DNA from 2 places in the Paenibacillus sp. BGI2013 genome. Region 1 is predicted to be linked to the other one. Evidence: predicted binding sites of a transcription regulator. Region 1 holds the regulator's gene; the other holds the start of a gene.

Region 1 (15,469 bases):
CTGCCTGAACTCCATCTGGAATGTTTCAGTCGAGGTCAGGGTTATTTCAAATTACAGATGTATCCGCAGGCGATCATGCAATTCTCCCGGGTTGTGACCGACCATCCGGAGAGTGCATTAACTCGTTTTTACCTGGCGCTGGCGTATCTGAATCTGGAACAAATGGCGGAAGCCGGAACACATTTACAGCAGATCATGTACCTTAAAGGTTCACCTCGCTTGAAAGGGCTTGTGTGTAACGCCCTGGGCTGTATTCAAGTCAAGCTTGCGAATCCCGAAGCTGCATGTTCACTCTTTGCACAGGCCCTTCAGTATGACCCGACATTGACCGAACCACTGTACAACATGGAAGCTTGCAGGTTGAACAGGGGAAAATTGCAATATGCTAATCAGCTGACGACCCTTCATTAAGCGGGAATTCGGCGACAAAAAAACGGTGTTCCCTCCTTTGGCATAGCGGCGGGGACACCGCTTTTTTGTTAGTTAATTTTCAAATCCCCTTTTTTTTGCTATGCTGTAACATAGACTGGAATGGAAGGGACCGTACATTGCAATGAAATTTGCCGTATTGGATTTCGAAACAACCGGCACGCAGTCCGACGGTGAGATTATACAGGCCGGACTTGCCATCATAGATCATGACTACAGCATAACTCAAATATATAGTTCTTATGTGAACCCTGGTGTACCGATTCCCCCGTTTATTTCGGGGTTGACGGGTATTACCGATGCAGATGTGGCGGACGCTCCTTCACTCGAAGAGATGATGATGGAGATGGTTCCGCTGCTTAATGATGTGGTGCTTGTTGGACACAACGTCGCTTTTGATTTTCACTTTTTGCAGAATGCTCTTGACCGTTGCGGTTATTTGCCGTTCACTGGCCGCATTCTGGACACGATTGATTTTCTGAAGATCACATTCCCATCACTGGGTTCTTATCAACTCGGTTATGTGTCTTCCGAATTTGGATTTCAACATGATCGCCCTCACCAGGCAGACAGTGATGCACTGGCGACAGCCTATGTGCTACTCAAGTGTCTGGATGAGTTAAAGGAATTACCGCTCATAACGATTCAGCGCCTCAGTGACCTGTTTGCACCAGAAGACAGTGACTTGGGTTGGTTCTTGGACGGGATGCGCAGTGAGAAGGAAGCAGAGCCGATTCAGGATCTGGACGGACATACCTATTATCGTCAGCTTGCTCTTAATGTAAGTGATTGGACCGATATTGGTGCACCACGCGATGAGCGGGAGGCTAACCCCCTCGATGGTGTAAGCTTCGAACAGTTTATGGACCAGGTTCGGGAGAACCTGAAGGATACGCTGGATCATTACGAAGAGCGTGAAGCGCAGACTCAGATGTTCAGCAGTGTAAGGCAAGCCCTGGATGAAGAGAAACATCTCTTGATCGAAGCTGGAACGGGTACCGGTAAATCTCTAGGGTATCTGTTGCCTGCTATTTACGAAAGTGTGAAGCAAGAACAGAAAGTTATGGTTAGCACGCATACGATCAATCTGCAGGAGCAATTGAGAGAGCGGGACATTCCGATGCTGACTCAAGTGGTTCCGTTCCCGTTTAAGGCTGCTGTATTCAAAGGACGTGGACATTACCTGTGCCTGCGCAAATTTGAACACAAAATCAATAAACGTGAATTCGCCACACCGAAAGAGGATTATTTCACAGCTGCTCAGATGATCGTCTGGCTTACGCAGACCGAAACCGGAGATGATGAGGAACTTAACCTTAGCGGACGCGGAGGGGACTTCTGGGAGACCGTACAGAGTGAATCCGAATCATGTCTGGGAAGATCCTGTCCATGGTTCCGTAAATGCTTCTACCATCGTGCCAAACATGAAGCAGGGTTGTCTGATATCGTAATCACCAATCACTCCAAATTATTTACGGATGTGAAAGCCGCGCATCAGCTGCTGCCAGCCTATGAGAGTCTTGTGATCGATGAGGCACATCATCTGGAGGATGTCGCTGGTAAACATCTTGGAATGCATATGAAATATTTCACCTTGGTTCATACACTGACCCGCCTATTTAAAGACAGTCGTAATGGTCAGCTACCTATGCTTCGTTCGCAGTTTTCCGGGCATGAAAATTCGGTGCAATGGGGCTCCATGGTGGATCAGATGTTCCCGCTTGCTCTTGAAGTTAAGGAGCTGTGGGATCGTATGAGCGATGCCTTGTTTGGTCTCTTGCCTGAACGAAGTGATGCTTCACCGGGAGAGACGGGGCAATTTTCACTGCGTCTGAAAGCATCTCAGAAACCTGCAAAATGGCAGGAGTTGCAGGATCTGGAGAACCAGATTTATGTGACTCTGGGCGATTTGGTTCGCAAAGGGGACAAATTGCTGCTTGAAGTGAAAGAGGATCAGGATGATTATCAATCGGATAGTCTGATCACGGACATTACAGGATTGCTGAAAGATCTGACCACATTGAAGGAGAATCTACGTTTCTTCATGCGTATGGATGACGCCAAAACGGTGTACTGGATGGAAGCCAGCGGTCAGTTCCGCAGTAAATCTCTTCAGCTGTATGCCGTACCTGTAGATGTCAGTGCCCAACTTAAGGATTTATTTTTTGACAAAAAGAAAAGTGTTGTGCTTACATCGGCTACGCTCTCGGTAGATAAGTCATTCCAGTTCATGATTGAGCAGCTTGGCTTACAGGAAGCCTCTGAGAATAATCGGCTGTTAACGTCGATGCTGCCATCACCTTTCAACTATCGCGATCAGGCACTTCTGGTGATTCCGCGTGATTTCCCGAGTGTGAAGGGAAGTGTGGGTGATGCGCACTTTGTTAATATGCTGGTGCAATCACTTGCAGAGACGGCAATTGCTACGCGTGGACGCATGATGGTTCTGTTTACTTCATACAAGATGTTGCGACAGGTCTATGATCCGCTGAAGGAGGCACTGTCTGGCAACGACATCTCGTTGCTTGGGCAAGGCGTTGACAGTGGAAGTCGTTCCAAATTGACTCGCAGGTTCCAAGATGCCAAAGCAACGGTACTTCTGGGCACAAGCAGCTTCTGGGAGGGTGTAGATATCCCGGGAGAGGCGTTAACTTGTCTCGCTATTGTGCGACTGCCGTTCCAGCCACCGAATCATCCGTTGGTGGAAGCCAAGAGTGAGTTGCTTCAGGAGCAGAAGAAAAATCCGTTCATGAAACTGTCCGTGCCACAAGCGGTCATTCGTTTCAAACAGGGATTTGGCCGATTGGTACGTACAGCAAAGGACAGAGGAATTGTCATTGTTTATGATACACGGGTGATTGAAGCGTATTATGGTAAATTCTTTTTATATTCATTACCTGGACCCAAAATGGAGCATATGCTCACGGAGCAGATGGTTCCACGAATTACCGAGTGGTTGGAAAAACCTGCTAATGAACAAAAATAATGGTTGTTTTGTTCGTTATATCATTGCATGACACTATCGTTTGGCGTTAAACTTTATTAGATATTTCCGTATCCGATTAAAGTAGTTGCACGTAAGAACTTATAACCTAAATTACAAGGAGCATTCTGTATAAAATGTCACGTTTATCTTTGAGTTTTATACAGAATGCTCATCTTTTCATCTATTATTTTATCGTGGCCTTGGTAAGGGGGAGCAAGAATGAAATCGGATAAAATTTCGGAAGCGGTGGTACGACGTCTGCCTGTTTACTTGCGTTATTTGAACGAGTTGCATCAGCGTGAGGTGGCTACTGTTTCTTCTCAAGAGCTTGGACAGAGGCTGGATCTGAATCCGGCCCAAATTCGTAAAGACCTGGCTTACTTCGGTGATTTTGGTCGTAAAGGGATCGGGTATGATGTATCCTATTTGATCGAGAAAATTCGTCACATTCTCAAAATCGATCAGCAAATTAATGTAGCTCTGGTAGGAGCGGGTAACCTCGGTCAAGCCTTGTCCAACTACAACGCATATCTGAAAGACAACATGAAGATTGTTGCTGTATTTGATGCATATGGACCGAAGATAGGTAGTCAAATCAACAGTTTGACGGTAAAACCAATGGATGAATTGACGGAAGCGGTTAAAATGGAAAACATTCGCATCGGAATTATCACGGTTCCGGATACGGAAGCCCAAAATGTAGCCGATCAGCTTATTGAATCAGGAATTGAAGCGATCCTTAATTTTGCACCAACCATTCTAAAAACACCGCCGCATATCCGCATTCACCATGCTGACTTTACAACAGATCTGCTTAGTTTGGCCTATTACTTGGATACTGGAAAGGACGACGAGGAAGATGACAACAAATAGATGGGTAATTCACAATGGCAAATTTGCTGTTAATGAAGGCGGCACAACATGGAACGTGGTCCAAGGATACATGGTTGTTGAGAATGACAAGATTGTGCATATTGGTGAGACATTGCCGGATGAAGACAAAAATTGTACCAAAGTGGATGGAAAAGGACTGTTCTTCCTGCCGGGTCTGATCAATACGCATGGTCATGCAGCGATGTCGTTGCTCAGAGGGCACGGAGACGATCTTGCATTGCAAGTATGGTTGCAGGAAAAAATGTGGCCGATGGAAGCGAAAATGACTTCAGAAGATGTATATTGGGGAACTTCGCTATCAGTGCTTGAAATGTTGAAAGGCGGAACTACAGCTTTCCTGGACATGTACGATCACATGGATCAAGTTGCCAAAGTTGTGGAGCAATCCGGCGTTAGAGCGGCACTGGCACGTGGTGTAATCGGGCTGTGCTCGGAAGAAGAACAATTGCGGAAGCTGGAGGAGTCGGCAGCGTTTGCACGTGAGTGGAATGGACAGGCAGATGGTCGCATTACAACCGTAATCTCGCCACACGCCCCATATACATGCCCTCCTGACTACATAGAGAAGCTTGTGCAGGTCGCGAACGACCTAAACCTTCCCCTTCATACACATATGTCGGAAACGCTTCGTGAAGTCGAGCAGAACGTGGCTGATTATGGACTGCGTCCTGTGGCACATCTGGAGAAACTGGGCTTTTTCTCTCGTCCATCCCTGGTTGCACATGCGGTGCATCTGAATGACGAAGAGATTGAGATTCTGGCCCGCCATGATGTGGCTGTATCCCATAACCCGGGAAGTAATCTGAAACTCGCTTCCGGTGTTGCGCGGGTACCTGCGTTGCTGAAAGCAGGAGTTACCGTGTCACTCGGAACAGACGGTCCAGCAAGTAACAACAACCTGGATATGTTCGAGGAAATGAGACTGGCTGCATTGATTCACAAAGGTGTATCTGGTGACCCGACGGCAGTGCCAGCAGGCGAAGCGTTATTACTCGGAACGTCATACGGTGCCAAATCCATCTTCTTGAATAATACCGGAGCACTTCAGGTTGGCATGAAGGCTGATTTTATCGCCCTTAACATTGAACAGGCACATTTCTATCCACATACAGACCTGATCTCACATACGATTTACTCGGCTTCTGCCAAAGATGTTGAACACGTATGGGTGGATGGAAAACAAGTAGTGAAACATGGCGAATGTCTGACGCTGGATGAAGAACGCATTTTGCGTGAGTCTCAATTGGCATTTGATGGTCTGCTTGCTCGTTAATTGCAGGACAGCATCATAGGGAAAGGAAGTTCGGCTTTTGAAGAAAAAAAAGAAGTGGATATGGATTTCGCTGCTTGCACTGGTTCTGATTCTGTTTGGACTTCAGCGTTATTACGTTCATGTCACGCAGGACCAACGCAAGGAAGAAGCGCTCGCCATACAAGCAGCACAGGAGCAACTGGGCATTACATCCTATGATGAATTGCGTAAGTACATCTGGGGAGACAAAGAAGGCTCTGACAACATCTACTGGACCCTGATCGGCAAAAACAAGGATAACCAGGATGTTATGGTCTGGGTTAAGTTCGACGCAAACAATCAACCGGTTAAGGGTGCAAACGCTGTACACAGTGAGCTGCTGCAGAATGGCATGTCCGAAGCGCAGATACGCAATCGCTTCAGTTCTGAAGTTCCTGCCGGTGAGATTAAACGAATCATGCCCGGAGTTGTGAATGGAATATATGTGTGGCAAGTGTATTATAAAGACGGTACGCATAACCACTATCGCTTTTATCGTTTTAGCAACGGAGAACAGGTGGACCTGGTCTACACACTCCCGAACAGCTAGAACAAATAGAGTGACATAACTAGAGAATGTAAAGAAATGAAAGAACCGGCAGACGGATATCCGACTGAACCGGTTCTTTGTGTTGCCTGTAAATATATTTGATTTAAATAGTTAAAATTAATAATTTATTCATATTTTCGCCTTCGAAATTGTATATACGATGTGATATACTCAGATATGTACTCAAAGTTACATTCAAAAACAAATAATCCTGTCGAAATTCTCGCAGGAGTCAATGTGCACATATTCGTATATACCAATAAGCCAGTAGGTTGGGCCAAATTCTGGGAGGGGTAATTCACTTGAAGCTAAAAGTATTGCCTATTGCTTTAACTGCCGTCATTTCAGCCGTTGTGTTGTTTGGAGGTTGGTTTGTATATCGTCAGGTGGCTGTGCAGAATCCGATTGAAAAAATGGTAACCCAGTACGATGGAGTCAACGACGTTCAATTAACTATTAACCGCAATGACGTACAATTGAAACTGGATCTGCAACCTGATGTTGATTTGGGCAGACTGGTACAATATATTCACAAAGAAGGACAGACCCTGATTGGAACACGCTCACTAAAGTTGGATGTTGTGGATCATTCCAGTGAAGCACTGGAAAGTTGGTGGGGGGATGCGATGTTCACCGTAGCTCAGGCGATGGAGAACAAGCAATACACCGAGATTACACCAACGTTGTCCAAGATGGCGACGAATGGAATTAAGGTAAATACAGCGATGGATGACAACAATGTATATGTCAGTCTCAGAGACGGAGATGCCAGCAAGTTTATTATTCTGCCGCGTGTGCCCGGTCAGATAGGAGTGTGGCCTAATGCCTAAGTGGACAAAAGAAGTTGCCATCGGATTTTTTCCCGTATTGATTATTTTCCTTGCTTTTACTGGTGTTAATATTGTTCCGATCCTGATTGCAGCAGTGCTTGTCGGAGCTTTGCTGTTCATGATGCAAATGCGTGGCGGGATTACAGTAGGCGCTGCACAGGAACGTAAACGGAAGAAAAAAGGACCTTCCAAGCTTACTTTTGAAGAAATTGGCGGACAGGACAGTGCCAAGCAGGAATTGCGTGAAGCGCTTGACTTTCTGATCAAACATGAAGAAATCCGGAAGTTCGGGATTCGCCCGTTAAAAGGGATCTTGCTGACGGGCCCTCCAGGGACAGGGAAAACGTTGATGGCCAAGGCTGCTGCCCATTACACCGATTCTATTTTTGTAGCAGCATCGGGTAGTGAGTTCGTGGAAATGTATGTTGGTGTGGGTGCCAGCAGAATTCGGGATTTGTTCAAGGACGCGAGAACCCGTGCCACCAAGGAAAATAAGGAAAACGCTATTATCTTTATCGATGAAATCGATGTCATCGGGGGGAAACGTGAGGGTGGTCAACAGCGTGAATATGATCAGACCCTCAATCAGCTCCTGACGGAAATGGATGGAATCTATTCTTCCGATACGCCAAGAATTCTGGTTATCGCTGCAACGAACCGTAAAGAGATGCTGGATAGTGCCCTGACGCGACCGGGACGTTTTGACCGCCACATTCAAGTGGACTTGCCTGACAAAAAGGGCAGAAAGCATATTCTGGAACTGCATGCGGTGAACAAACCTCTGTTGAAGGAAGTTAATCTGGAGAAAACAGCGGAAGAATCATATGGTTTCTCCGGTGCACAGCTCGAAAGTGTGATGAACGAAGCAGCAATATACGCCATGAGAGACGGGCTGTTAAACATTGAACAGCGGCATTTGTCCCTGGCTATTGATAAAGTCATGATGGGTGAGAAGACAGACCGTGAGTCCAGCGTGGAAGAGAAGAAAAGGGTCGCCATTCATGAGTTGGGACATGCCATTATGGCTGAACTCGTTCGTCCAGGCAGTGTTAGTCAGGTGGCACTTAGTCCGCGTGGTCAGGCGCTGGGATATGTACGTCATAACCCGCAACAGGAACAGTTCCTCTATACGAAGCGCTTTCTGGAAGAGCAGATCATGATTGCACTCGGAGGAGCAGCTGCGGAGGAAATGTACTACGGTGGTCGTTCCACGGGTTCACGCAATGACTTTGATCAGGCAACCAATGTTGTACAGACGATGATGGCTTCGGGGTTGACTTCACTTGGGATTGTGAACATGGATATGGTCACAACCGAGGAACTGATGCGAGAGAATAAATTAATTCTGCAAGAACTGATGGAGCAGACAAAGCGGTTACTTGAAGAACAACGGACAATTTTCGACAATTCACTCGACATTTTGATTCGTGAGGAAGTTTTGTCTGGCGAACAATTTCGTTGTCAATTTCGTGACAGTGCCCTTCTACCAGCATAATTTATTTATGCTGGTTATTTTTTTTTACATTTCACTCGTGCTAAGATATTATTATATGTTGGGTCGAAATTTGTAATTTTCGGCGAACAGGGTACAATAGAGAAATAGAGAACCGAAAGGATGGAGCAGAACCATGTTTTTCAAAAAAATAGGAGTTGTCGGCGGCGGTACGATGGGGCAAGGTATTTCCCAGATGCTCGCAGCCAAAGGACTTGATGTGCTTCTCGTGGAGCATACAACACAAAAGCTGGATCATGCATATGACATGATCGAAACCAATCTGGATAAACAACTGGAGAAATGGGCGATTACAAAAGCGGAGAAGAAATTAATTCTTTCCCGTATTACCAAGGTAGCTCATTTAGCTGAACTTGGAACTTGCGACATGGTCATTGAGACAATTTCAGAGGATCTGGATGCGAAAAAAGCAGTATTCAGCCAACTGGACCAAGTTTGTCCAAGCAATGTCATTCTGGCAAGTAATACATCCACGCTGAGTTTGACCGAGCTTGCAAGCTCGACCAAATACCCAGAGCGTGTTATTGGTATGCACTTTATTCACCCGGTATCCCGGGTTGATCTTGTAGAGATTATTCGTGGACTGAAAACTTCGGATACAACATTCGAAGAGACCAGACGTTTTGTTGAAGAAGTAGCGGACAAAAAAGGAGTCATGATTTATGAATCCCCTGGATTCGTAACTTCCCGTCTGATCTGCCTGCTGATTAACGAAGCGTTGCATGTATTGCAAGAAGGTGTTGCATCTGCTGAAGATATTGATGATGCAATGCGTATCGGATACAACTTCCAACATGGACCACTCGAAATGGCTGACCGTTTCGGATTGGATTCTGTTGAAGCTGCACTCGAAAGAATGTTCCGTGAATTCGGAGAATTGAAATATCGTCCTTCTACAGTCCTGAAGAAAATGGTGCGTGCAGGACACCTGGGTGCCAAAACAGGCGAAGGATTCTTCAAGTACGACAAGGATGGTGACCGACTGTGAAAGTACTCGTAATTAATGCGGGGAGTTCCTCGCTCAAATATCAACTGTATAATATGACTGACGAATCTGTACTGGCTAAAGGTTTGGTAGAACGGATCGGAATGGATTCCTCCATCCTGACACACAAACCGACAGGCCGTGAGGATGTTACAGAAGTTAGTGAGATTCTGGAGCATACAACAGCGATCCGTAAAGTCATTGATATTTTGACTCACAAAGAAAATGGTGTACTGGATTCTGTAAGTGAAATTCAAGCTGTTGGACACCGTGTTGTTCACGGTGGTGAAGCATTTAAAGAATCTGCATTGGTAGATGATGCTGCCAAAGCTGAAATTCGTCGTTTGTTCGACTTGGCTCCACTTCATAACCCTGCAGCAATGATGGGTATTCGTGCGGCTGAATTAAATATGCCTGGTGTGCCACAGGTAATGGTCTTCGATACGGCGTTCCATCAAACGATGCCGGAAAAAGCATATCTGTATGCTATTCCGCGTGTACTTTACAAAAAATATAAAGTACGTCGCTACGGCGCACATGGTACTTCCCATGATTTCGTAAGCAAGGCAGCTGCTGAATATCTGGATCGTCCAGTGGAAGATCTGAAAATTATCACTTGTCACGTCGGTAACGGCGGTAGTGTAACAGCAGTTAAAGGTGGCGTATCCGTGGATACTTCGATGGGTATGACTCCGCTTGAAGGACTGATGATGGGAACGCGTTCTGGTGACCTTGACCCAGCCATCGTACCTTATGTAATGAACAAGGAAGAACTGAGCGTAAGCGAAGTGAACTCCATGTTGAACAAACACAGTGGATTGCTTGCGATCTCCGGAATCAGCAGTGACATGCGTGAGATTACGGAAGGTATGGAGAATGGCGATGCCAACTCCACGCTTGCTTTTGAAATGTACGAGTACCGTCTGCGTAAATACATCGGCTCATATGCAGCTGCAATGAACGGTGTAGACGTGATCGTCTTTACGGCTGGTGTAGGTGAGAACTCCGTTGTACTTCGCCAAAAAGTATGTGAGCAGCTCACTTATCTGGGTGTTGAACTGGATGAAGCGCTGAATGCCATTCGTTCCGGCGAACCACGTCGGATCACAACAGCGAATTCCAAAGTGGAAGTTCTCGTTGTGCCAACTAACGAAGAATTGGTAATTGCACGCGATACACACCGAATCGTATTGAATTCTCAGTAATCTAACTGTAAAGTAAATATAGAATGACAAGGAAGTGCAGAGGACAGGCATAAGCCTGCCCGCTGCATTTTCAAATTCAGGAACCAAGGGGAGATATGGGCATGAATACGAATTGTGTAATTCGTAATGTGAACGAGCATGTGGGCGAAACCGTAACAATCGGTGCCTGGATTAACAACAAACGTTCCAGCGGTAAAATTCAGTTTTTGCAGCTGCGTGATGGAACCGGATATATCCAAGGGGTTGTTGTGAAAAGTGAAGTTAGTGAAGAGATCTGGAACAATGCCAAGAGCTTGACACAAGAAAGCTCTTTGTATGTTACAGGTATTATTCGTGAAGAACCTCGCAGTGCGTCCGGTTACGAGATGACTGTTACAGGGGTTGAAATCATTCACCTGACTGAAAACTATCCAATCACGCCTAAAGAGCATGGTGTTGATTTCTTGATGGACCATCGTCATCTGTGGCTTCGTTCTACGAAGCAACGTGCTGTTATGGTGATTCGTGCAGAGATTATTCGCGCTGTTCAGCAGTTCTTTGATGGTAACGGATTCACACAAGTTGATCCTCCGATTTTGACACCATCGTCTGCGGAAGGAACAACGAACCTGTTCCACATCAAATACTTTGATGAAGATGCTTATCTGACACAAAGTGGTCAATTGTATATGGAAGCCGCAGCCATGGCGCTGGGTAAGGTATATTCATTTGGTCCAACATTCCGCGCAGAGAAGTCCAAAACACGTCGTCACTTGATTGAGTTCTGGATGATTGAGCCGGAAATGGCATTTGTAGATCACGAGGAAAGTTTGCGCGTACAAGAGAAATTTATCGCTCATGTCGTTCAATCCGTGGTTAAAAACTGCCGTGCAGAACTGGAATCTATCGGTCGTGACGTATCCAAACTCGAAGGCATCGTAGCTCCATTCCCGCGTATTACGTACGATGAAGCAATTGAATTCCTGCATGGACAAGGCTTTGATATTCCTTGGGGAGAAGACTTCGGTGCACCACACGAAACAGCAATTGCTGAGAAGTACAATACACCCGTCTTTATTACGCATTACCCTGCTGGAATCAAGGCTTTCTATATGAAACCAGATCCAAATCGTCCTGAAGTTGTTCTCTGTGCTGATATGATTGCACCAGAAGGCTACGGAGAGATTATTGGCGGTTCGCAGCGTATCGATGATCCGGAATTGATGCAACAACGTTTTGAGGAGCACAATCTCTCGGATGAAGCTTACCAATGGTATCTGGATTTGCGTAAATACGGATCGGTTCCTCACTCCGGTTTCGGTCTGGGATTGGAGCGGACGGTAGCATGGATCTGTGGATTGGATCATGTACGTGAAACAATCGCATTCCCACGTATGCTCTATCGTCTGTACCCTTAATGTTTAACCGAGGAGCGTCTATGGAAGACACCACATCCAAAGCTTGGTTGGATGGAGCAGCTTATGGCATGACTTCGGGTACAGCCCATCTGCCGTATGCCTTGTTACGTTTTTATCACCAGCTTGGTCTATCAGATGCAGAAGTGCTTCTTCTGATTCAACTGCTAGGGTTCCGTCAGGCAGAGTTCAATGAGTTTCCCACGCTTGAAGAGCTTGCGGCGCGCATGGGACTTGCACCTGAAGGCATTGCCAGAATGTTGCAACGTCTGATGAGGGATGGGTATATTGCTATTGACGAGCACCGTGACGAAGAACGGGACATCCAGTACGAGCGATATGATTTACATGGATTATATGCCAAGCTTGCAAAGTGCACTGCTGAAGAAGTAGCCGCATTCCGTGCGGAGCAGCAGAGTAACAATACAGCACGTCAAGATTCGAACAGTGTTCAAAAAGAAGAGGAAGAACGGAACATGTTCTCCATCTTTGAAAAAGAATTTGGACGTCCGCTCTCTCCAATGGAGTGCGAGACGATATCCGGCTGGTTGGATCAGGACCGTTATCAAGAGGAATTGATTCTAATGGCTCTGAAGGAAGCGGTTTTTGCAGGCAAAGTACATTTCCGGTATATCGATCGAATCCTGCTTGAGTGGAGTCGCAATCGTGTCAAGACCGTTCAAGACGCGAAGGCGTACACACAGCGGTTTCGTAATGGTGGACGTTAATTCCAGCGTAGGCAGGGACAAGAAACAGGCCAGAAGTCATTCTGTGCCTGTTTTTTTTGGATTAAAGATTGGATGAGTGATCAGCAACATCAACCTTTCAGGCAATGATTTCATTTTGTTTTACAAAAATTTGATAGATCACGCAGGGGTTAACGCACAAGCTGTCGTCTATTGTATTGGAGAGGAGGGGAGAGTTATTGATGAAGCGCGCGTAATCGAACAAATCCGTCAAGGAGATACATCCCAGATGCGTACTCTGATTGATAAATATAGCCAGCATGTATACCATGTGGCCTATTCCGTACTCAGGAACGATCAGGAAGCACAGGATGCAGCTCAGGAGGCGTTCATACAGATGTATAAGTCTCTCCCCGACTACCGTTCTGAAGGTTTCAAAACGTGGTTAACCCGAATTGCCTTTCACAAAGCGATTGATGCCAAACGCAAGCTGGGCAGACGAACTGCTGAGGATCTGGGTGGAGAAGAAAAAATAATCAATATGCCCGGACGGGATGAAGACGTTCTTACCCGTCTCGTTCGTGAAGAACGTCAGGATAAACTTCGCGAACGAATTAATCAGTTGCCTGCTCAGCATCGTGACATTATCACTGCGTATTATCTAAGCGAAAAAAATTATGAGCAGATTGCCAGTGATGCACAGGTGGCTGTGAAGACTGTGGAATCCCGCTTGTATCGTGCCCGGCAGTGGATTCGAAAAAATTGGAAGGAGGATGAATGGTATGAGTAAACAGGAGAAGTATACCGCTGCACAATGGACCGATTATATTGAAGGCCATATGAGTGAAACTCAAGCGAACCAAATGGAACAGCTTCTGATGGAAGATCCGGATGCGATGGACATCTATCTGGAAGCGCTTGGTATCCATGGAGAACTGCCTCCGCTACATGACCCAACAGGGTTTGCGGATTCAGTCATGCATCGGATTGAGGGCATTCAATCACCCAAGGTACAACGCAAATCCCGTGCTGGGCGAAACCGGCGCTGGCTTGATCATAAAGTGTTCCATTACGCGGTAGCAGCCTGTTTGACATTGATCTTCCTCTCGTCTGGACTTTTTGACAAGGTAGCACCATATCACAAGTTCCAGGATGGCGACCACAGAGGGTCATTTACCGAGAAATGGACGGAGGCAGCCACTTCATGGCTGGATAACCTCAAGCCTAAACCATAAATGGTTTCGCATTGCCTGAAAAGAAAGGATGACGACTGTGCACTCAGATCGTAACAAATTACTCGCATTTCTATTAAACCTGATACCCGGTCTTGGTTTTATGTATTGGGGTCGAGCCGCAAGAGCCGTAATCTATCCATTGCTTTTCTTTGGAACAGCTGTTGGCTCGTTCATGCTGGCCATGTTGGTGAGTGAGAGGGAATTGATGATTTTCGGGGCTTTGGGGGCCATATTCTTCTGGTGTGTCAGCATGCTGGATATGATTATCGTTCTGCTCCGTGCCCCTTCACTGCATGATGCTCATTACCAAGGTTATGGGGCACATTACGGTGGTCTCCATCAAGGCCCCGCTTACAAGGAAGCATACGCTGGTCAGGAAGGGCATCTCGGACAGATGGAGCAGGAGGAGCCACATCAGGATCATGGTGGAGTGTATGGTATGCCCGAGGGGCCCTATGGTCAACCCATGTACCGAAAAGGCAGTGAGGGTGAACGGTTCTTCACCATTTTGCTCTCATTTGTTCCGGGATTGGGACATCTTCATCTGGGATTGTTACATCGCGGATTGTCGTTTCTGATGGCGTTCTTTGGTTCATTTGCCATGATGGTTTTCGTGGCTTCGATCACCAATGAATCGGTATTTTTGATGTTTCTACTCATACTGCCTGTAATATGGGTATACTGCATGTTTGATGCGGTGCAGCATGTCCATCGTAAGCAGGCTGGTGAGGTGTTGCAGGATCGGACATTGTTCGAAGAATTGGAGATGGGCAGAGTAGCCGGACGACGTAGCAAAGTGCTTGCAACGCTGCTATCCGCTTTTCCAGGTGCAGGTCATCTATATCTGGGATTGCAAAAAAGAGGCATGCAATTGATGTTCCTGTTCCTGGGCAGCATCTATGTTCTCGACCTGCTTCACTTATCGGTGTTTCTGTTCATGATTCCACTGATCTGGTTTTACAGCTTCTTTGACGGGCTCCAGTGCTCCAGTCGCTATGGACGCGAGCCTTTGGTTGATCAACCGATCTTCAAGGACTGGGCCCGCCATCAGCGTCTGATTGGATTCGGGATTGCCGCGCTGGGTCTATATTATCTGACGATCCGGCTTGTCATTCCACAGCTAAATGAGCTGTTCCCTAATGCATTTATGACATACGAGATCCGTTCCTATTTGAACACTGTCATTGTATCCTTGCTGCTCATTTTTGGCGGCTTGAAACTGCTGTTTGGCAAGCAACGGGGGACGGGTATCCAAAGTGCTGCTCATCGAAATGATGAGGGAGCAGACAGTCTCTTTTTATTCAAGGATCGGGATGATCGACTGTAATTTACGATCCAAGTTGAATTAAAGATTAGTTACACTGACACTACGATGACAGAGCAACCTTTCAATCGCTGTTATCCCATAACAGAAAAACACGCCAAGGGCTATGTATATCAGCCTCTGGCGTGTTTTTGGTTGTACAGCTTT
Region 2 (15,469 bases), on a different contig from region 1:
CAGCCAGTCTTGCTTTAATACCGCCGTTACCACCGATGAAGATCTCCCAGCCTCCGTCGTTACCAACGATACCGATATCTTTGGTACATGCCTCTGCACAGTTTCGCGGACAACCGTTGACGGCATATTTAAACTTGGCTGGCAGATCCAGACGTTCGAATTTACGTTCGATGCGAGCACCCATGGCCATGGAATCCTGTGTACCGAAGCGGCAGAATTGGGAGCCGACACATGTTTTGACCGTACGCAGCGATTTGGCGTATGCATAACCTGAAGGCATATCCAGTTCAGCCCAGACTTTGGTCAAATCTTCTTTTTTGACACCAATCAAGTCGAGACGCTGACCGCCAGTCACTTTGACTGCTTTCACATCATATTTGACCGAAACGTCAGCGATGCGTTTGAGGTCTGCCGGTGTAGTTACACCGCCATACATCCGAGGTACAACCGTATACGTTCCATCTTTTTGAATATTCGCGTTCATACGTTCGTTAACAAAACGGGATTCTTTCTCATCTTCGTGTGTGTCTGGTGCAATCATGCCAAGGTAATAGTTGATCGCCGGACGACATTTGGAACAACCTTCTGGCTGACTCCAACCCAGTACATTCATGACCTCTTTGGTCGTTTGTAATCCTTTTTCACGAATCTCGGCTACGATTTCATCTCGACCCATGGAAGTACATCCGCAGATGCCCTGTTTGGCTCCAGTACTGAAACTGTCTCCAAGTACATATTGCAGAATCTGTTCCACAACCGGTTTACACCCACCGCAAGAGCGTGTTGCACCGGTACAGGCTTTGATTTCATCAACAGTGGTAAGGCCCTGGTTTGTAATTACATCAACAATGGCTCCTTTGGTTACCCCGTTACATCCACAGACGATTTCGTCCTCGGGCATCGTTTCAACAGAAGTTGCTTTCTTATGACCGCCGCAGCCTGTACCCATGAGTGAACCGTACAATTCCTCGGTCATTTCGGTTTGATTTTTAATCAGTTTCTGCAATTCGGCAGAATCCGTAATGTCACCGAAAAGAACAGCGCCGACCATTTTATTATCACGAAGCAGAATTTTTTTGTAAGTCCGTTTCCAGTCATCTTTGTGCGAAATGACGGTGTGCTCTGGACTGTCGATGAATTCACCGGTTGAAAAGACATCTACACCCGAAATTTTCAATTTCGTGGATACAACTGAACCTTCATAAGGAGCGGTCTCCACACCGCAGATATGTTTCGCCAGAATCATACCTTGTTCAAACAATGGGGCAACGAGGCCGTAACATACCCCGCGGTGCTCTGTACATTCCCCGACCGAGTACACATTCTCAAGTGAAGTCTGCATATAGTCATTCACGACAATGCCCCGGTTGACTTCCATACCGCTTTCCCGAGCTACGACCGTATTAGGTTTAATCCCTACAGCCATGACAACAAAATCAACATTCAGAACCGTATCATCTGCAAAACGTATCCCTTCAACGCGTTCGCCGCCCAGTAGTTCGGAGGTCTGCGCACCCATTTTGAAGCGGATACCCTGACGTTCGAGTTCCGCCTTCAACATGGCTGAAGCTTGTGGATCAAGCTGACGCTCCATCAGATCTTCCATCAGATGCACTACGGTAACTTCCATGCCAAGTTGTACCAAACCTTTGGCAGCTTCAAGGCCTAGCAGTCCGCCCCCGATAACGGCCGCTCGTTTATACTGCTTAGCAGCTTCCAGCATGACATTACAATCGGCGATATCGCGGAAACCGACAACACCTTCTTTGTCATGTCCTGGTACAGGGAGAATGAAGGAGTTGGAGCCAGTCGCAATGATGATTTTGTCATAAGGAACGCGAGTTCCATCTTCAGTCACAACTTCGTGTGTCTCGGCATCGATTCGTGTAACCGTTGTGCCTGTGTGCAATGTAATGCCGTAATCTTCATACCAGTGAAGGTCGTTCAGCACGATGTCATCCAGTGTTTTGCTTCCTTCCAATACATAGGACAACATAATGCGGTTGTAGTTAGGGTAGGGCTCTGTGCCAAAAACAGTAATATCAAATCGCGATGTTAATTTCAAAATTTGTTCTACGGTACTGATTCCTGCCATTCCGTTACCTATGATAACGAGTTTCTCTTTTTTTCCGTTCATGTGTGTATGCCTCCTTGGATAGACGCTGTACATTACCAACAATTTTAGTGGTTTATATTTGAAATTATACAAGTAGTTGACGACAGTTTATGTGATTTAATTCACTAATAAAGATAGAAGAGTCATAAATATAATAGTGTGAGCCCTATCACAGAAAGTTATATTTATTTTCATACAAATAAGAAATGCGAACTATTGTTCTTATTTTGTTTTCGTTGTAAAATCGGAACTGGGCCGTATTGTTCCCGATTTCTTCGAAAGGACGTTTTTGCATCATGATGGGAAGATCCCACCTTATTATCGGGACAGGCGTGTCGCTTTCTGTTCTGCAGTTGGCCGGTATGCCGGTGACTGCACCGGCAGTTACGGTTGCTCTGATTGGTTCGTTATTGCCTGACATTGATGAGCCAAATTCGCTGCTGGTATCCAGAGCCTTGCCTAACAGTCTGATCAGGTTGTTACAGACGATTCTGTTGCCCACAGCTGTATTTGTGTACTTCTATGTTCATGCCAAACCATGGAACCTGTTGCTTGCGATCCTCATTGCGCTCGTGTCATTCCTGCCTTCACGTTCGCTTCGCAAAGTGTTGATGTTTGTGATTGGACTTGGGCTGGTCTTCTATGGTCACGCGTTCGCACCGTGGAACTTGATTGCAGGCAGTTTGTTAATGCTCTGCACCACACTGACTCATAGGGGACTGACACATACCCTATACGGAACCGCAATATGGGCGGGCTTGTTGTACAGCACGACCCAGCAGCAGGGACCGGAGATTTGGGTAGCGGGAGGCACGGCATATGCGATGCATCTGTTGGCCGATTCACTAACCAATCGGGGTATTCGTCCGTTACCACCACTTAAGTGGCGCATACGGGTGAATCTGATGAGTACAGGGACCAAGCGTGGGGCCGTTGTAGAGAATGTCTGCATTGTGCTTACTCTTATTTTGGCCTGGATTGCATTCTCACCGCTATTTCTATAGCCATCCAAAAACGCCAGCCCGCATATTGTGGGCTGGCGTTTACAGGTATGGATTTCATAATGAATAAATCGTAATAACCTAGCCAATTCAGGATTGAGAAGGAGAATCAGTCAGGTCGTCAATATCGGAAGAACCGAATACAAATAAAACAACAAGAATGACAATGATCAGTAGTTCAGCGAACCCATTTCCGTCAAAGTCAGACATCACTTCAACCTCATTTCTTGGCGTTTAGGAATTGATTCTCTGTTGGAAAGCCCGTATAACGTCATTCAACGTCATATCGCCACCGATCTCATCGAGGAATTGCACCAGTTTGTCTTGATTCGAGGGTGTAATATTTTGTAGCGATTTATACTGCCCGACCAGTTCAACGACCAGTGTAGCTTCTCGAAACAACGTGACCGCATCCACTCTTAACTTCCCACTTACCAGTAATGCTGCAACGATAAGTTCCAGATTTCTTCCTTTAAGGTTGCCATTGAGAAGGGTGTTTGCGGCATTTGTTTTTTTGGAACCTTTATTCGATTTTCCGTTCCTTCTCACTGCCATAAAAGGTCCCCCGCTGCTTGGTGTTTAATTCATCTTCCGTTATTGTATCTTATGTGTAATTCCCTATAATGTTCGGCCTATTAATCTACGTGTCTAACTGATATCGTTGTGAATATAAAAAAAGAGACCTCCCGATGGTTAGGAGGTCTCTTGTCAACTGTTACGCGTTATTAATTATGGTATTCATCGTTGTCCGATCCAGACCTTTGACCAACTTCACGATCAGTTCTTTGGCCGCATCGTAGTCATCCGTATGAATGATGGAAGAAGAGGTATGGATATAACGTGCGCAGATACCAACAACTATTGATGGTACACCAATGCCACTCAGGTGAACTTGACCTGCATCCGTACCCCCTGGTGAGATGAAATACTGCATTTTAATCTGATTGGATGAAGCCGTATCTTGAACATATTCCACCATTCCGCGATGGGTGAACATACCCGGGTCAAAAATACGAAGCAATGCTCCTTCTCCGATATGTCCAAATGACTGTTTGTCACCTGTCATATCATTCGCCGCGCTACAGTCAAGTGCAAAGAAGATATCAGGCTGAATCAGATTGGCCGCCGTACGTGCACCGCGAAGCCCCAGCTCTTCCTGAACCGTTGCACCAGCATAAAGCGTGTTAGGCAGTTTTTCCTTGTGCAGCGCTTCAACCAGTTCAAGTGCAAGTCCTACGCCGTAACGATTATCCCACGCTTTAGCCATAATTTTCTTAGGATTGGCCATAGGCGTAAATTCACAGATCGGCACGATCTGCATCCCTGGATGAATGCCCCAGGATTCTGCTTCCGCACGGTTGTCTGCTCCAATATCGAGATACATGGAATTCAGATCAACAGGTTTGTTCCGCTGGGACTCGTCCAGCAAGTGTGCAGGTGTAGAACCTACAACTCCGGTAATCCGACGATCAGGTGTGATGATTTCCAATCGTTGAGACAGTACAGCCTGACTCCACCATCCACCCAGTGGACGGAACTTGATCATACCTGTTTCGGTAATGCCAGTAGTCATGAAACCCACTTCGTCAAAGTGTCCGGCTACCATAACTTTGGGACCGGATTCCTCCCCGCGTAATACACCAAATAGACTCCCCAGGCGATCCTGGACGAACTCATCGGTATAAGCGGAAAGCTTATCTTTCATCCAGCCGCGAAGCTCACGTTCAAAACCGGATGCGGAAGGAAATTCCGTCAACGTACGGAACATATCCATCGTTTTTTCATTCATGTGTCAACAACTCCTCTGTTGGTATGTATTTCAGGTCACAGTAGAACGGCTACCCGCCTGTTGTCCTTTTAAGATGTAGTTCAAAAAGTCTTTTATCTTTTTGAACATGCACTTTAATATGCTGAGGACTTGTTATTTAACCACTGGTCACATTACAGTATGAACCTTGCGCAAGTGATTGTCCATGTTTATGTCACGTATTTAAGGCATATTTTGGGCGCTTACCGTGTCCAAGTTTCATGACTCTATCCGCTGTAGTCGCAGTCCTGATGCCACTTCAATGAATATGAATATATGGAGGAGATGTCATCATTTTGTGAAGTTCTTTATTTCAATATTTGTTTGTCTGTTTACAGGAAGGAGCTAAATATCCAATGAAGCCTCCAGAAGAGGGCACGGAAAAAGTACTGTTTATCGTTCTTTTTATCTTGCTCGTGATTGTTCTTCTTTATTTATAGACGTCTCTAAAAGTCCTCAGATCCGGCGTATTCCCATCTTGCTTTCACAACATGATCTTGTTGGAAACATATGCTGTCTGTCGCCGGATACATAACCTTCCGATTATTAACAAACAATGAATATAGGATTACACACATTGGCATTCAGCCGTAGCTTTGAACCATTTTCACATAGAGGAGGTCTTGTATCTTGCCAGCTCAATCTGCATCCGGAAGCGAAAAAAAATCATCGTCCCTGTCCATGGATGAAAAGGAGTACAAAAAAGTCGCAAAAAAACATGAGCCGCCTCGTCCAATCCTGAAAAATTGCCTCAAAGCATTTCTGGTTGGGGGTACCGTCTGTTTGATTGGACAGGCCATTCAAGAGGCTTTTATGGCCGGTTTCGACATGACATCGAAGGAAGCTTCCAGTCCTACGGTGGCGGTCATGATTCTCATATCGGTTATTCTAACGTGTCTCGGCGTTTACGATAAAATGGCTCAATGGGCAGGAGCGGGAACGGCTGTACCGGTTACCGGATTTGCCAATTCCATGTGTTCTGCTGCACTGGAACATCGTGCTGAAGGACTGGTGCTCGGTGTAGGGGCCAACATGTTTAAACTTGCTGGTTCCGTTATTGTGTTTGGTGTCGTGGCAGCATTTGTCGTAGGGATCGTTTATGCCTTTTTGGGATTTGGAGGTGGGCACCTGTGAAACGATTGGGTCGCCAGACATGGCAGTTTGAGAATCGTCCGCGGATCATCGGTAAATCCGCAGTTGTAGGACCAGAAGAAGGCGAGGGTCCACTGTCATCTGATTTCGATTATGTCTACGACAACCTCGAGATCGGCGAGAAAACGTGGGAAAAGGGAGAACGTAAACTGCTCGAACAGGCCTCCCAACTGGCTTTGATAAATGCAAATATCACCAAGGAAGAGCTTCAATTTTTTGTTGGTGGAGATCTGATGAACCAGATTATCAGCAGTTCCTTTTCAGCGCGAAAACTGGGTGTGCCTTACTTGGGTGTCTTTGGAGCCTGTTCTACTTCCATGGAAACGTTAGCGTTAGCGTCCATGATTGTTGACTCCGGAGCTGGCGATTATGTTCTTGCAGGAACGGTGAGCCACAACTGTACGGTGGAGAAACAATTTCGGTATCCGACGGAGTATGGCTCCCAAAAGCCGCCTTATGCGCAATATACCGTCACAGGAGCAGGGTGTGGTGTGGTCTCCCGTACTGGTGATGGTCCCGTTGTTACCAAAGCCACCATTGGACGCATTATGGATTTGGGCATCAAAGATCCCTTTAATATGGGTTCAGCCATGGCGCCAGCAGCAGCCGACACTATAATCTCTCATTTCAGGGATACGGGATTGGAACCCGGCTATTATGATCTCATTGTGACCGGGGATCTGGCTTCCGTCGGTCTGCCAATTACGAAAGAGCTTTTGCAAAAAGAAGGCATTCCAATGGAACAGACAGTTTTTAATGACTGCGGCCTGATGATCTATGATCGGGAGAAACAGCCTTATGTGGTTGCCGGGGGAAGTGGCTGCGGATGTTCTGCCACCGTCACCTATGGTCATATTTTGAACCGGATGCAGAAGGGTGATCTTAAACGGGTGCTCGTTGTTGCTACCGGGGCGCTGTTATCTCCGATTTCGTACCAGCAGGGTGAAAGTATTCCTTGTATTGCACATGCCGTAGCCATAGAAAAGGAGGGATAAAGGTAATGCAGTTCTTGTGGGCATTTATTGTTGGCGGTTTAATCTGTGTTATCGGACAGCTTCTAATGGATGGGGTTAAACTGACGCCAGCTCATACCATGAGTACACTTGTTGTGACAGGTGCGCTTGCGGATGCATTTGGCGTGTATGACCCCTTGGTTAAATTTGCAGGTGCGGGTGCTACCATCCCCATCACAAGTTTCGGTAATTCCTTGGTGCACGGGGCATTGACGGAGCTGGAAAAAGAGGGATGGCTGGGTGTGATTACAGGGATTTTCGATCTGACTGCTGCGGGAATATCGTCAGCGATCATCTTTTCTTTTCTCGCGGCATTGGTCGTTAGACCAAAAGGCTAACATAGAATGAGGAATCTCCTTGAACATATTGCGATTCAGCAGAGGCTCCGGATAACTTTTATCCGGGGCTTTTTTGTCGTATTCATGCGAGAACTGCGGTGAATCTGACGGGCTGGAAACAAATTGTGAGTTCCTTCGAGTGTACTCGTGACTCTGGATCATGTACAATAAAAGGAAATCTGTATGCTTTTTTAGGAGGTTAGACCACATGCCTGTGCGCAAAGAGTCGATCCAAATCATATCCGCAGTTCGTTCTAATCTGGAATCCTGCATTATGGGGAAATCCTTTGAAATTCAACTTTTACTTACAGCTTTGCTTGCAGGCGGGCACGTTCTGATTGAAGACGTACCGGGAACTGGCAAAACGCAGTTAATCAAGGCATTATCGAAATCCATGCGCGGTGAGTACCGACGTATTCAATGTAATCCTGATATTTTACCTAGTGATATTACGGGCGTATCTGTGTTCCATCCGAAGGATGAGCGTTTTTATTTCCGGCCAGGTCCTGTGATGACCAACATTTTGCTAGCTGATGAGATTAACCGGGCCACAACAAAAACCCAATCGGCTCTGCTCGAAGTGATGGAGGAGCGCAGCGTAACCGTTGATGGCGATACGTATGATCTGCCACATCCATTCATGCTCTGTGCAACTCAGAATCCGATTGATTTTGAAGGTACGTATACGTTGCCGGAAGCACAACTCGACCGGTTTATGTTGAAAATAAGTCTAGGTTATCCCGATAAGGAAATTGAGAAAATCCTATTGAAACAGCATCAGCTCGGTCAGCCTGTAGATCGCCTTGAATCCGTGACTCATATGGACCAGATCTCGGCAATTCAGCAGGAGATTAAAGAGGTCTTTATCGGTGATCCGGTTATGGACTATTTGCTGGATGTTGTTCGTCAAACCCGCTCCCACCCATCTGTATTGCTGGGTGCCAGCCCACGGGCAGCCATATCGTTCATGATGGCCGTAAAAGCCTTTGCATTCTTGCAGGAACGTGATTATGTGCTTCCGGATGATGTGAAAACGATGGCCCCTTATGTGATCTCTCATCGTATTGTGCTTCGTCCCGAATCGAGACTGGACAGTATGAGTTCCGAGGCCGTTTTGAATGCCGTACTCCAGCAAGTACGCGTGCCCGTCTCCATGGGGCAATAGTTCATGAAGCCGCTTTTGAGAACAGTGAATAGAGGGTTACGCCACCCACGCGTATGGAGCATCGCAATGGTGTGGATGTGCTGTCTGGCTTATGTTTTGTTTCAGGGCGGGAAGACATCCCTTATGTTGCTGTCGATGGTGACCCTGCTCGGTGTATACCTTGCCATTGCTGGATTTAGCGGGGTAAGACGTGCTCAAGGAGTTCGTAGGTTATCTTCTGGTCCAGACCACGAAGAATTGCTGCATGCGGGTGACCAGGTTCAAGTACAGCTGAGTCTGACGATTCCGGGATTCCTCCCGCTTCCCTATGTTGTTGTGCGTGAAATGCTGCATCGGCATAACGGAGAATCGTGGTCGTTCAAGGAAAGTTTGATTCCCAATATGCGAGGTAATGGGGAGCTGTCATTCCAGACGCCACCACTTGAGCGGGGGAAGTATGTTTTTTCAGAAACGGAATGTGCCAGCGAGGACATATTTGGACTGATTGAACATCGAGGAAAGTTTAAGGCCAAAGGTGAGTTTCGCGTACTGCCAAGAACGGCATTTATTCCATATTGGCAGCTTTACGACCGCAAATCACGGTTATCCGGTCCTCAGACGGCGTTAACCCGCTCACGGAGAGAGACCACTCAGATCAATGGTGTACGTGACTACGTATACGGAGATCGACTTTCCCGCATTCACTGGAATGCAACGGCAAAGACAGGGAACTGGAAGTCCAAGGAGTTTGAACATGAGTCTGTGCCCAAAACCGTTCTGGTTCTGGATGCGCTGGCATCAAGTTATGAACATGGGGATGCATTTGAAATTGCCGTTTCCACGGCTGCTTCTCTGCTGGAGTATGGTGTCAGGGAACGAATGGGGATGGGGTTGTTGACATTGTCAGACCAGACATCCTTCATGGCCCCCAGTGAAAGTCTGATGGAACGACAGAAGATGATGCATCATCTGGTGGATATTCAATATAACGGTCAGGATACCCATCTGTTGCCCGGCGTGGAAAGAATTGCACGTCAACTGCCTCAGGGAGCTTACTTTGTTGTGATTTCTCCCCAGAAGGATGAAAAAATAATGGAACTGTTGCGCTGGGCCGATACGCGGGGTATGACTCCATGTCATATTCTGATCGATACCAGTGAATCCCGCCGGAGTGCCGAGTGGAATGCCATGTTGCGTGGAAGAGGCACGAGGTCATTCACTGTTTCTCACTTGCAGGAGCTTCCAACGGTGATGGGGGGAGGTTCTGTATGAGTACAAAAGGAAATGAAAGTATTGCAGGCAAACGATCCTGGTACCATGCAGCATCATTGCTCTGGATTTTCCTGATTGGAATGCAGTGGATTTCATTTACGCAGGAATCGTGGTACACGGAGACAACTTCTCTGGTGTTATGGACACTTGCAGCGGTCAGTGTACTGGAGGTCATTCTGCCCTTCAAAACGATCTATCGGGCGATCATCAAGGCGGTCGTTGTTGGTTACATTTTGCATAAAACGCTAATTGATTATACGGTATACATCCCTTATGGCTCTTTAACGGACCGAGCGGAGCAATTCATATTACACATGACGCCGTACATCTGGTTCTCCCTGTGTGCATGGGTGATGCTTGAAGCTGCGCTTCGACTCGTGACCACAACACGTCGCATTCTTGTTTTTCTGGGTGTTAACATCATTTCGATGGGGATTCTCGATTCTTTCACCCAGATTCCACTCTGGATTGAAATCGCGTGGGTGATGTTTGCGGGGATGGGATGGCTCGTATGCCAGCATTTCCGTAACTATCAGCTACAGTATCCACAAGGTTGGAAACGAATCATCCGGTATCCTTATAAAGTCCTGGCCAATATTGCCATTATCTTTTCTTTGATTATTGTAGCCAGCGTTAATATGCCTGAGATTCCACCCACCTTGACGGACCCATATACGGCGTGGCGTAACTATACCGGAACTTCCACAAGTCAGGCTGGTAACGGAAACCTTGATATTCCCGCGGGTACCGAATCGGGATACAGCAGGGAAGACAATCAGCTTGGTGGAGGATTCAACTTCGACTATACCCCTGTCATGTCTGTCACGACCAATGAGCGTAGTTACTGGCGCGGTGAGACACGTGCAGAGTATACAGGCACAGGTTGGGATGACCGTGGACGGGGTACGACAGAGAATGTTCAAGCTGGACAGCCTCTGGAGAACCAAGAATCCGGTAATGTGAATACCAAACAAGTGACTCAGAATGTAACGATGCTGAATGATAATGTCTATCCGATTCTCTTTGGTGCTTATTCGATCTCGGAAGTGAGCTCAATTAATGGTGAGGACAGAACGGAACGGATGTTGTGGAATGCTGAACAGGCTGAACTGCATGTGGTGACAGACCGTCAGCAACCGCAGTATCCCAAGACGTATACTATCGTATCGGAAGCCCCTGTGATTGTGGAAGATGAGCTTCGTACGAAGTCATTTGAAGATCTGTATAACAGTAATCCGGCAGATGATATGTACTTGCAGTTACCATCCCGTTTCCCTGACCGGGTGTCGAATCTGGCAGCCGAGATAACGGCATCTGCGAATACTCCGTATGAAAAAGTGGCATTACTGCAAAACTATTTACAAACTAATTTTGAATACACAAACAATCCGGATTTATCTCGAAAAGTAAGCAGCGACTTTGTGGAAGGTTTCCTGTTCGATATTATGGAAGGCTACTGTGACTACTTCTCCACTGCGCTGGTGATGATGGCGCGCTCGGAGGGCATTCCTGCTAGGTGGGTTAAAGGTTATGCGCCTGGACAACTGTCTCTGAATTCGGACATGCAGGCCCCACGTCAACCTGGCGCGGAGATTGAGACGACCTACACCGTTACCAATGCAGATGCACACTCCTGGGCAGAGGTTTATTTTGGTGAGTATGGCTGGATTCCTGTTGAAGCAACGCCGGGCTTTGATATGCCGCTGCTGACGGAACAGCCTGATGTACAGCCTGTAGATGAGCCTGAAGAACAGCCAGAAGAGGAGCCGGTACAAGAGGAAGAACAGACCCCTGCACCTGAGCAGACATCGTCTGCCATCCCAACTTTTGTTATCTGGGCTGCAGGAGCCATTATTGTATTGTGGGTAGCCTATATGTTCTGGCGTAATCGTTTCTCCATGCGATTCTTCCTGCTTCGTCTACGGACAGGTGGACCGCTCACCCCTGAACAGAAGGTAGTGGCAGAGACCGAGCGTTGGATTCAGTATGTGAAACGCAAAGGGTTGACCCGGAGCGGAGACGAGACACTTCGTGAATCGGTAGCCCGCTGGAGCCAGGCAAAACCTGCTGCAGAAGCAACATTGTATGAGCTTCTCACGAAGTTTGAACAGACTCGTTACAGTCCGGCGTCCGTAACTGCCGACGACTGGAAGGGCGTCTATCAGACCGCCTTGAAGCTGCGGAAGGAACTGAAAGCGGAACGGGCATAGTTGTTGCCCGTCCCGTTTTTCCTTTTTTCCTATGCCATCAGGCGCTGTATGCATTTTCAGGAAAGACGGATTTGTGATATAGTGTGTCGTATGAAACTGAGGTGACTTCTTTGTTTAAAATGTTAATGCCCAAGCTGCGTGTAGACACGGTTTTTGACATTAATCTGGAAGAGCTGTACGCTCAAGGCTACCGTGGAATTATAACTGATCTGGATAACACACTCGTTGGAGCCAAAGCCCCTGACGCTACGCCCGAACTGATTGAATGGTTTGCACGTGTGAAAGAGGCAGGTTTCAAGCTGATGATTGTGTCCAATAACAATTTGAATCGTGTATCCCTGTTTGCGACCCCGCTGGATATCCAGTTTGTGCATAGTGCACGCAAACCATCGAATGTACCGTTTCGTAGAGCAATGAAAATGATGGAGTTATCTCCTGAAAAAACGATTGTAGTAGGTGATCAGATGCTTACGGACGTCTATGGAGGGAACCGAATGGGGTTATATACCGTTCTGGTACTGCCAATCTCCATTGGGGACGAAGGTTTTATGACCCGCTTCAATCGACGCGTGGAACGGATTGCTCTAACGAGTTTACGCAAGAAAGGCTTATGGCTTGAGGAGGAAAAGAAGAAATGACAGAACCGCATAACGGCAACCTTGCCGTAAGGTGCAGCGGATGCGGCGTGCATCTGCAAACAGAAAATTCGGAATTACCAGGGTTTATCCCCGAGAAGGCATTGGATCGTGAACCGGTTATATGCCAACGCTGTTTCCGTATCAAAAACTACAATGAGTCATCATCCGTTACGGTGGATCAGGACGAATTCCTGGCGCTGCTTAGCAAAATCGGGGATAAGGATGCACTTGTCATCCATATCGTTGATTTGTTTGACTTTGATGGCAGTATTATCTCCGGTCTGCAACGTTTTGTAGGCAACAATCCGGTATTGCTTGCTGTGAACAAAACGGACTTGCTTCCGAAAGTAACTAACTGGAACAAGATTCGCAACTGGGTACAAAAGCAAGCCAAAGAACAGGGTTTGCGTACCGTGGATGTAGTCTTGTGCAGTGCAAAGCAAAATCAGGGCTTCGACCGTCTGCTTGAGCTTGTTGGAACCTATCGCGAAGATCGTGACGTATATGTGGTTGGCGGCACCAATGTGGGCAAATCCACACTGATTAACCGTCTGATCCGTGATTACAGCGATCTGGAGCAGGAACTGACCACATCCCGTTATCCGGGAACAACGCTGGACATGGTGAACATTCCGTTGGATGATGGAAAATATATCATTGATACGCCCGGAATCGTTTATCCATGGCGTTTCAGCGAGATTGTTTCACGTAAGGATCTCGCTGCCATCATGCCGGAAAAACCGCTTAAACCCGCTGTGTATCAGTTGAATTCCGGTCAGACGCTGTTCTTTGGCGGCATGGCTCGATTTGACTTTGTGGAAGGTGATCGCCAGTCGTTCACTTGTTTTATCAGCACTGCGCTTGATATTCACCGGACGAAGCTGGAGCGTGCAGATGATCTGTACCGCGACCATCTGGGAGAATTGTTGTCTCCGCCAACCCGTGAGGATGCAGCAGAGATGGCTGAATGGACCAGACATGAATTCCGCATCAAACGCGGCAGTCAATCGGATGTATTCATCTCGGGTCTGGGCTGGATTAAGGTTAATGGCGATATTGGAGCGCTTGTTGCTGTTCATGCTCCAAAAGGCATTCGTGTACAGATCCGCCCATCCTTGATCTAGTAATCTCAGAAGCTGTACATCAGATGGATCGGAGGCGGACCTATGTCTGAGCAGAACAAATTCAACTCTTCACTTCCCGTGTTGCTTGGTGTTATGGGTGATCCTATTGCTCACTCCAAGTCTCCGGCAATGCACAATGCGGCTCTGCAGGCTGCAGGAGTGAATGGAATGTATATGCCACTGCATGTTCATCCGGATCAACTGGAAGCGGCCGTTCGCGGAATTGTGGCACTGGGCTATCGTGGTGTTAATGTGACCATCCCGCACAAAGAGCAGGTGATGCAGTATCTGGATGTGATCGATGAAAGTGCTCGCCTGATTGGTGCGGTGAATACCATCGTTAATGAAGGTGGAACACTGACAGGGTACAATACGGATGGTATTGGTTATGTCCGATCGTTGAAGGAAGAGGCTGTGCCTGAGCTTGCGGGCAAACGTATCGCTGTCCTGGGAGCAGGTGGAGCAGCGAGAGGTGTCATATATGCACTTGCACTGGAGAAGCCTGAACGGATCCACATTCTGAACCGTACAGCGGACAGGGCTATTACACTTGCTTCGGATTTACGAGGCCATGGCTTGGGAGAAATCTCGGGCAGTGGCATGGAAGACGCTACAACGGTACTGGCTACGGCTGATATCGTGATTAACACAACGGCTGCCGGAATGCACCCGCATGTTGATGACGTACCGGTTGATCCTGCACTAATTCGTGAAGGCGCAGCTGTGAGTGATCTGATCTATAATCCGCTGGAAACTCGCCTGCTTCGGGAGTCGCGGTTACGTGGATGCACAGTGCACGGTGGTCTGGGTATGTTTGTATATCAGGGCGCTGTAGCCTTTGAACATTGGCTCGGCATCCCGGCTCCTGTGGAGACGATGAGACGTGCAGTGCTAAACAGTTTTGAAGTGTGAAAATGATATTAAGAGTACAGGCAGACGACGAGTGCAGAACCAATCTGAAGAAACGAAGTGGTCGCATTTATCACCGGATTTTCCCTTTGTGAAAAGGGATCAGAAAAATCTGGGGATAACAGCGATCGGAAGATGGTACTGCAATCGGAGTCACCTTGTGTACTCAGTGATCATTTTCACCATTGAAAAATAATAATTGAATGGTCAGGTCCGGACAGTTTTTGCGCTGTCGATCAGGGCCTGCTCAACATAAGGAGTATGGAGTATTCATGTTAAACGGTAAACAAAAGCGCTTTTTGCGGTCACAGGCACATCACCTGACCCCTGTATTTCAGATTGGTAAAGGTGGAACCAACGAGCACCTGTTCCGTCACATCGAAGATGCGATTGAGAAGCGCGAATTGATGAAAGTGCAAGTGTTGAACAACAATGACGAGGACAGAAAAGAGATGGCAGAAGAAGTTGCCCGTGAAACGGGAAGTGAGCTTGTACAACTCATCGGTAACACAATCATCCTGTACAAAGAATCTCGCGATAACAAACAAATCGAACTACCTAGATAAGGGAGCGTGACGCAGGTGAAGATCGGCATCATGGGTGGTACGTTTGATCCGATCCACATGGGACACCTCCTGGCAGCTGAAGCGGCAAGGGATTCACATGCACTGGATGAGATCTGGTTCATGCCTTCCCATGTTCCACCTCACAAACGCGGAGCCGGAGCTTCGGGACAGCAACGTCT

What was found. The regulator Rex, encoded in region 1, represses fermentation and respiration genes when NADH is low (regulators of the CRP and FNR family bind a similar motif). The targets are predictions, from matches to a motif close to TTGTGAAATATTTCACAA.
Region 2: the regulator Rex is predicted to act here: its motif matches at 2,227-2,244, upstream of nirB (nitrite reductase large subunit NirB).

Annotation. Positions count from the first base shown of each region.
Region 1 is NZ_PJFA01000003.1:425,533-441,001, forward strand. It holds gene CXK86_RS09350 (tetratricopeptide repeat protein) at 1-411, shown strand, start outside; gene dinG (ATP-dependent DNA helicase DinG) at 554-3,415, shown strand; gene CXK86_RS09360 (redox-sensing transcriptional repressor Rex) at 3,635-4,288, shown strand; gene CXK86_RS09365 (amidohydrolase) at 4,275-5,582, shown strand; gene CXK86_RS09370 (DUF5590 domain-containing protein) at 5,620-6,150, shown strand; gene CXK86_RS09375 (hypothetical protein) at 6,453-6,980, shown strand; gene CXK86_RS09380 (AAA family ATPase) at 6,973-8,475, shown strand; gene CXK86_RS09385 (3-hydroxyacyl-CoA dehydrogenase family protein) at 8,609-9,481, shown strand; gene CXK86_RS09390 (acetate/propionate family kinase) at 9,478-10,683, shown strand; gene asnS (asparagine--tRNA ligase) at 10,785-12,080, shown strand; gene CXK86_RS09400 (DnaD domain-containing protein) at 12,101-12,805, shown strand; gene CXK86_RS09405 (RNA polymerase sigma factor) at 13,053-13,553, shown strand; gene CXK86_RS09410 (hypothetical protein) at 13,546-13,998, shown strand; gene CXK86_RS09415 (multi-tm2 domain protein) at 14,036-15,325, shown strand.
Region 2 is NZ_PJFA01000018.1:75,810-91,278, forward strand. It holds gene nirB (nitrite reductase large subunit NirB) at 1-2,137, opposite strand, end outside; gene CXK86_RS28765 (metal-dependent hydrolase) at 2,413-3,120, shown strand; gene CXK86_RS28770 (hypothetical protein) at 3,352-3,672, opposite strand; gene CXK86_RS28775 (M42 family metallopeptidase) at 3,833-4,906, opposite strand; gene spoVAC (stage V sporulation protein AC) at 5,555-6,058, shown strand; gene spoVAD (stage V sporulation protein AD) at 6,055-7,071, shown strand; gene spoVAE (stage V sporulation protein AE) at 7,077-7,427, shown strand; gene CXK86_RS28795 (AAA family ATPase) at 7,636-8,592, shown strand; gene CXK86_RS28800 (DUF58 domain-containing protein) at 8,596-9,843, shown strand; gene CXK86_RS28805 (DUF4129 domain-containing transglutaminase family protein) at 9,840-12,053, shown strand; gene CXK86_RS28810 (YqeG family HAD IIIA-type phosphatase) at 12,164-12,691, shown strand; gene yqeH (ribosome biogenesis GTPase YqeH) at 12,688-13,815, shown strand; gene aroE (shikimate dehydrogenase) at 13,858-14,727, shown strand; gene yhbY (ribosome assembly RNA-binding protein YhbY) at 14,997-15,290, shown strand; gene CXK86_RS28830 (nicotinate-nucleotide adenylyltransferase) at 15,306-15,469, shown strand, end outside.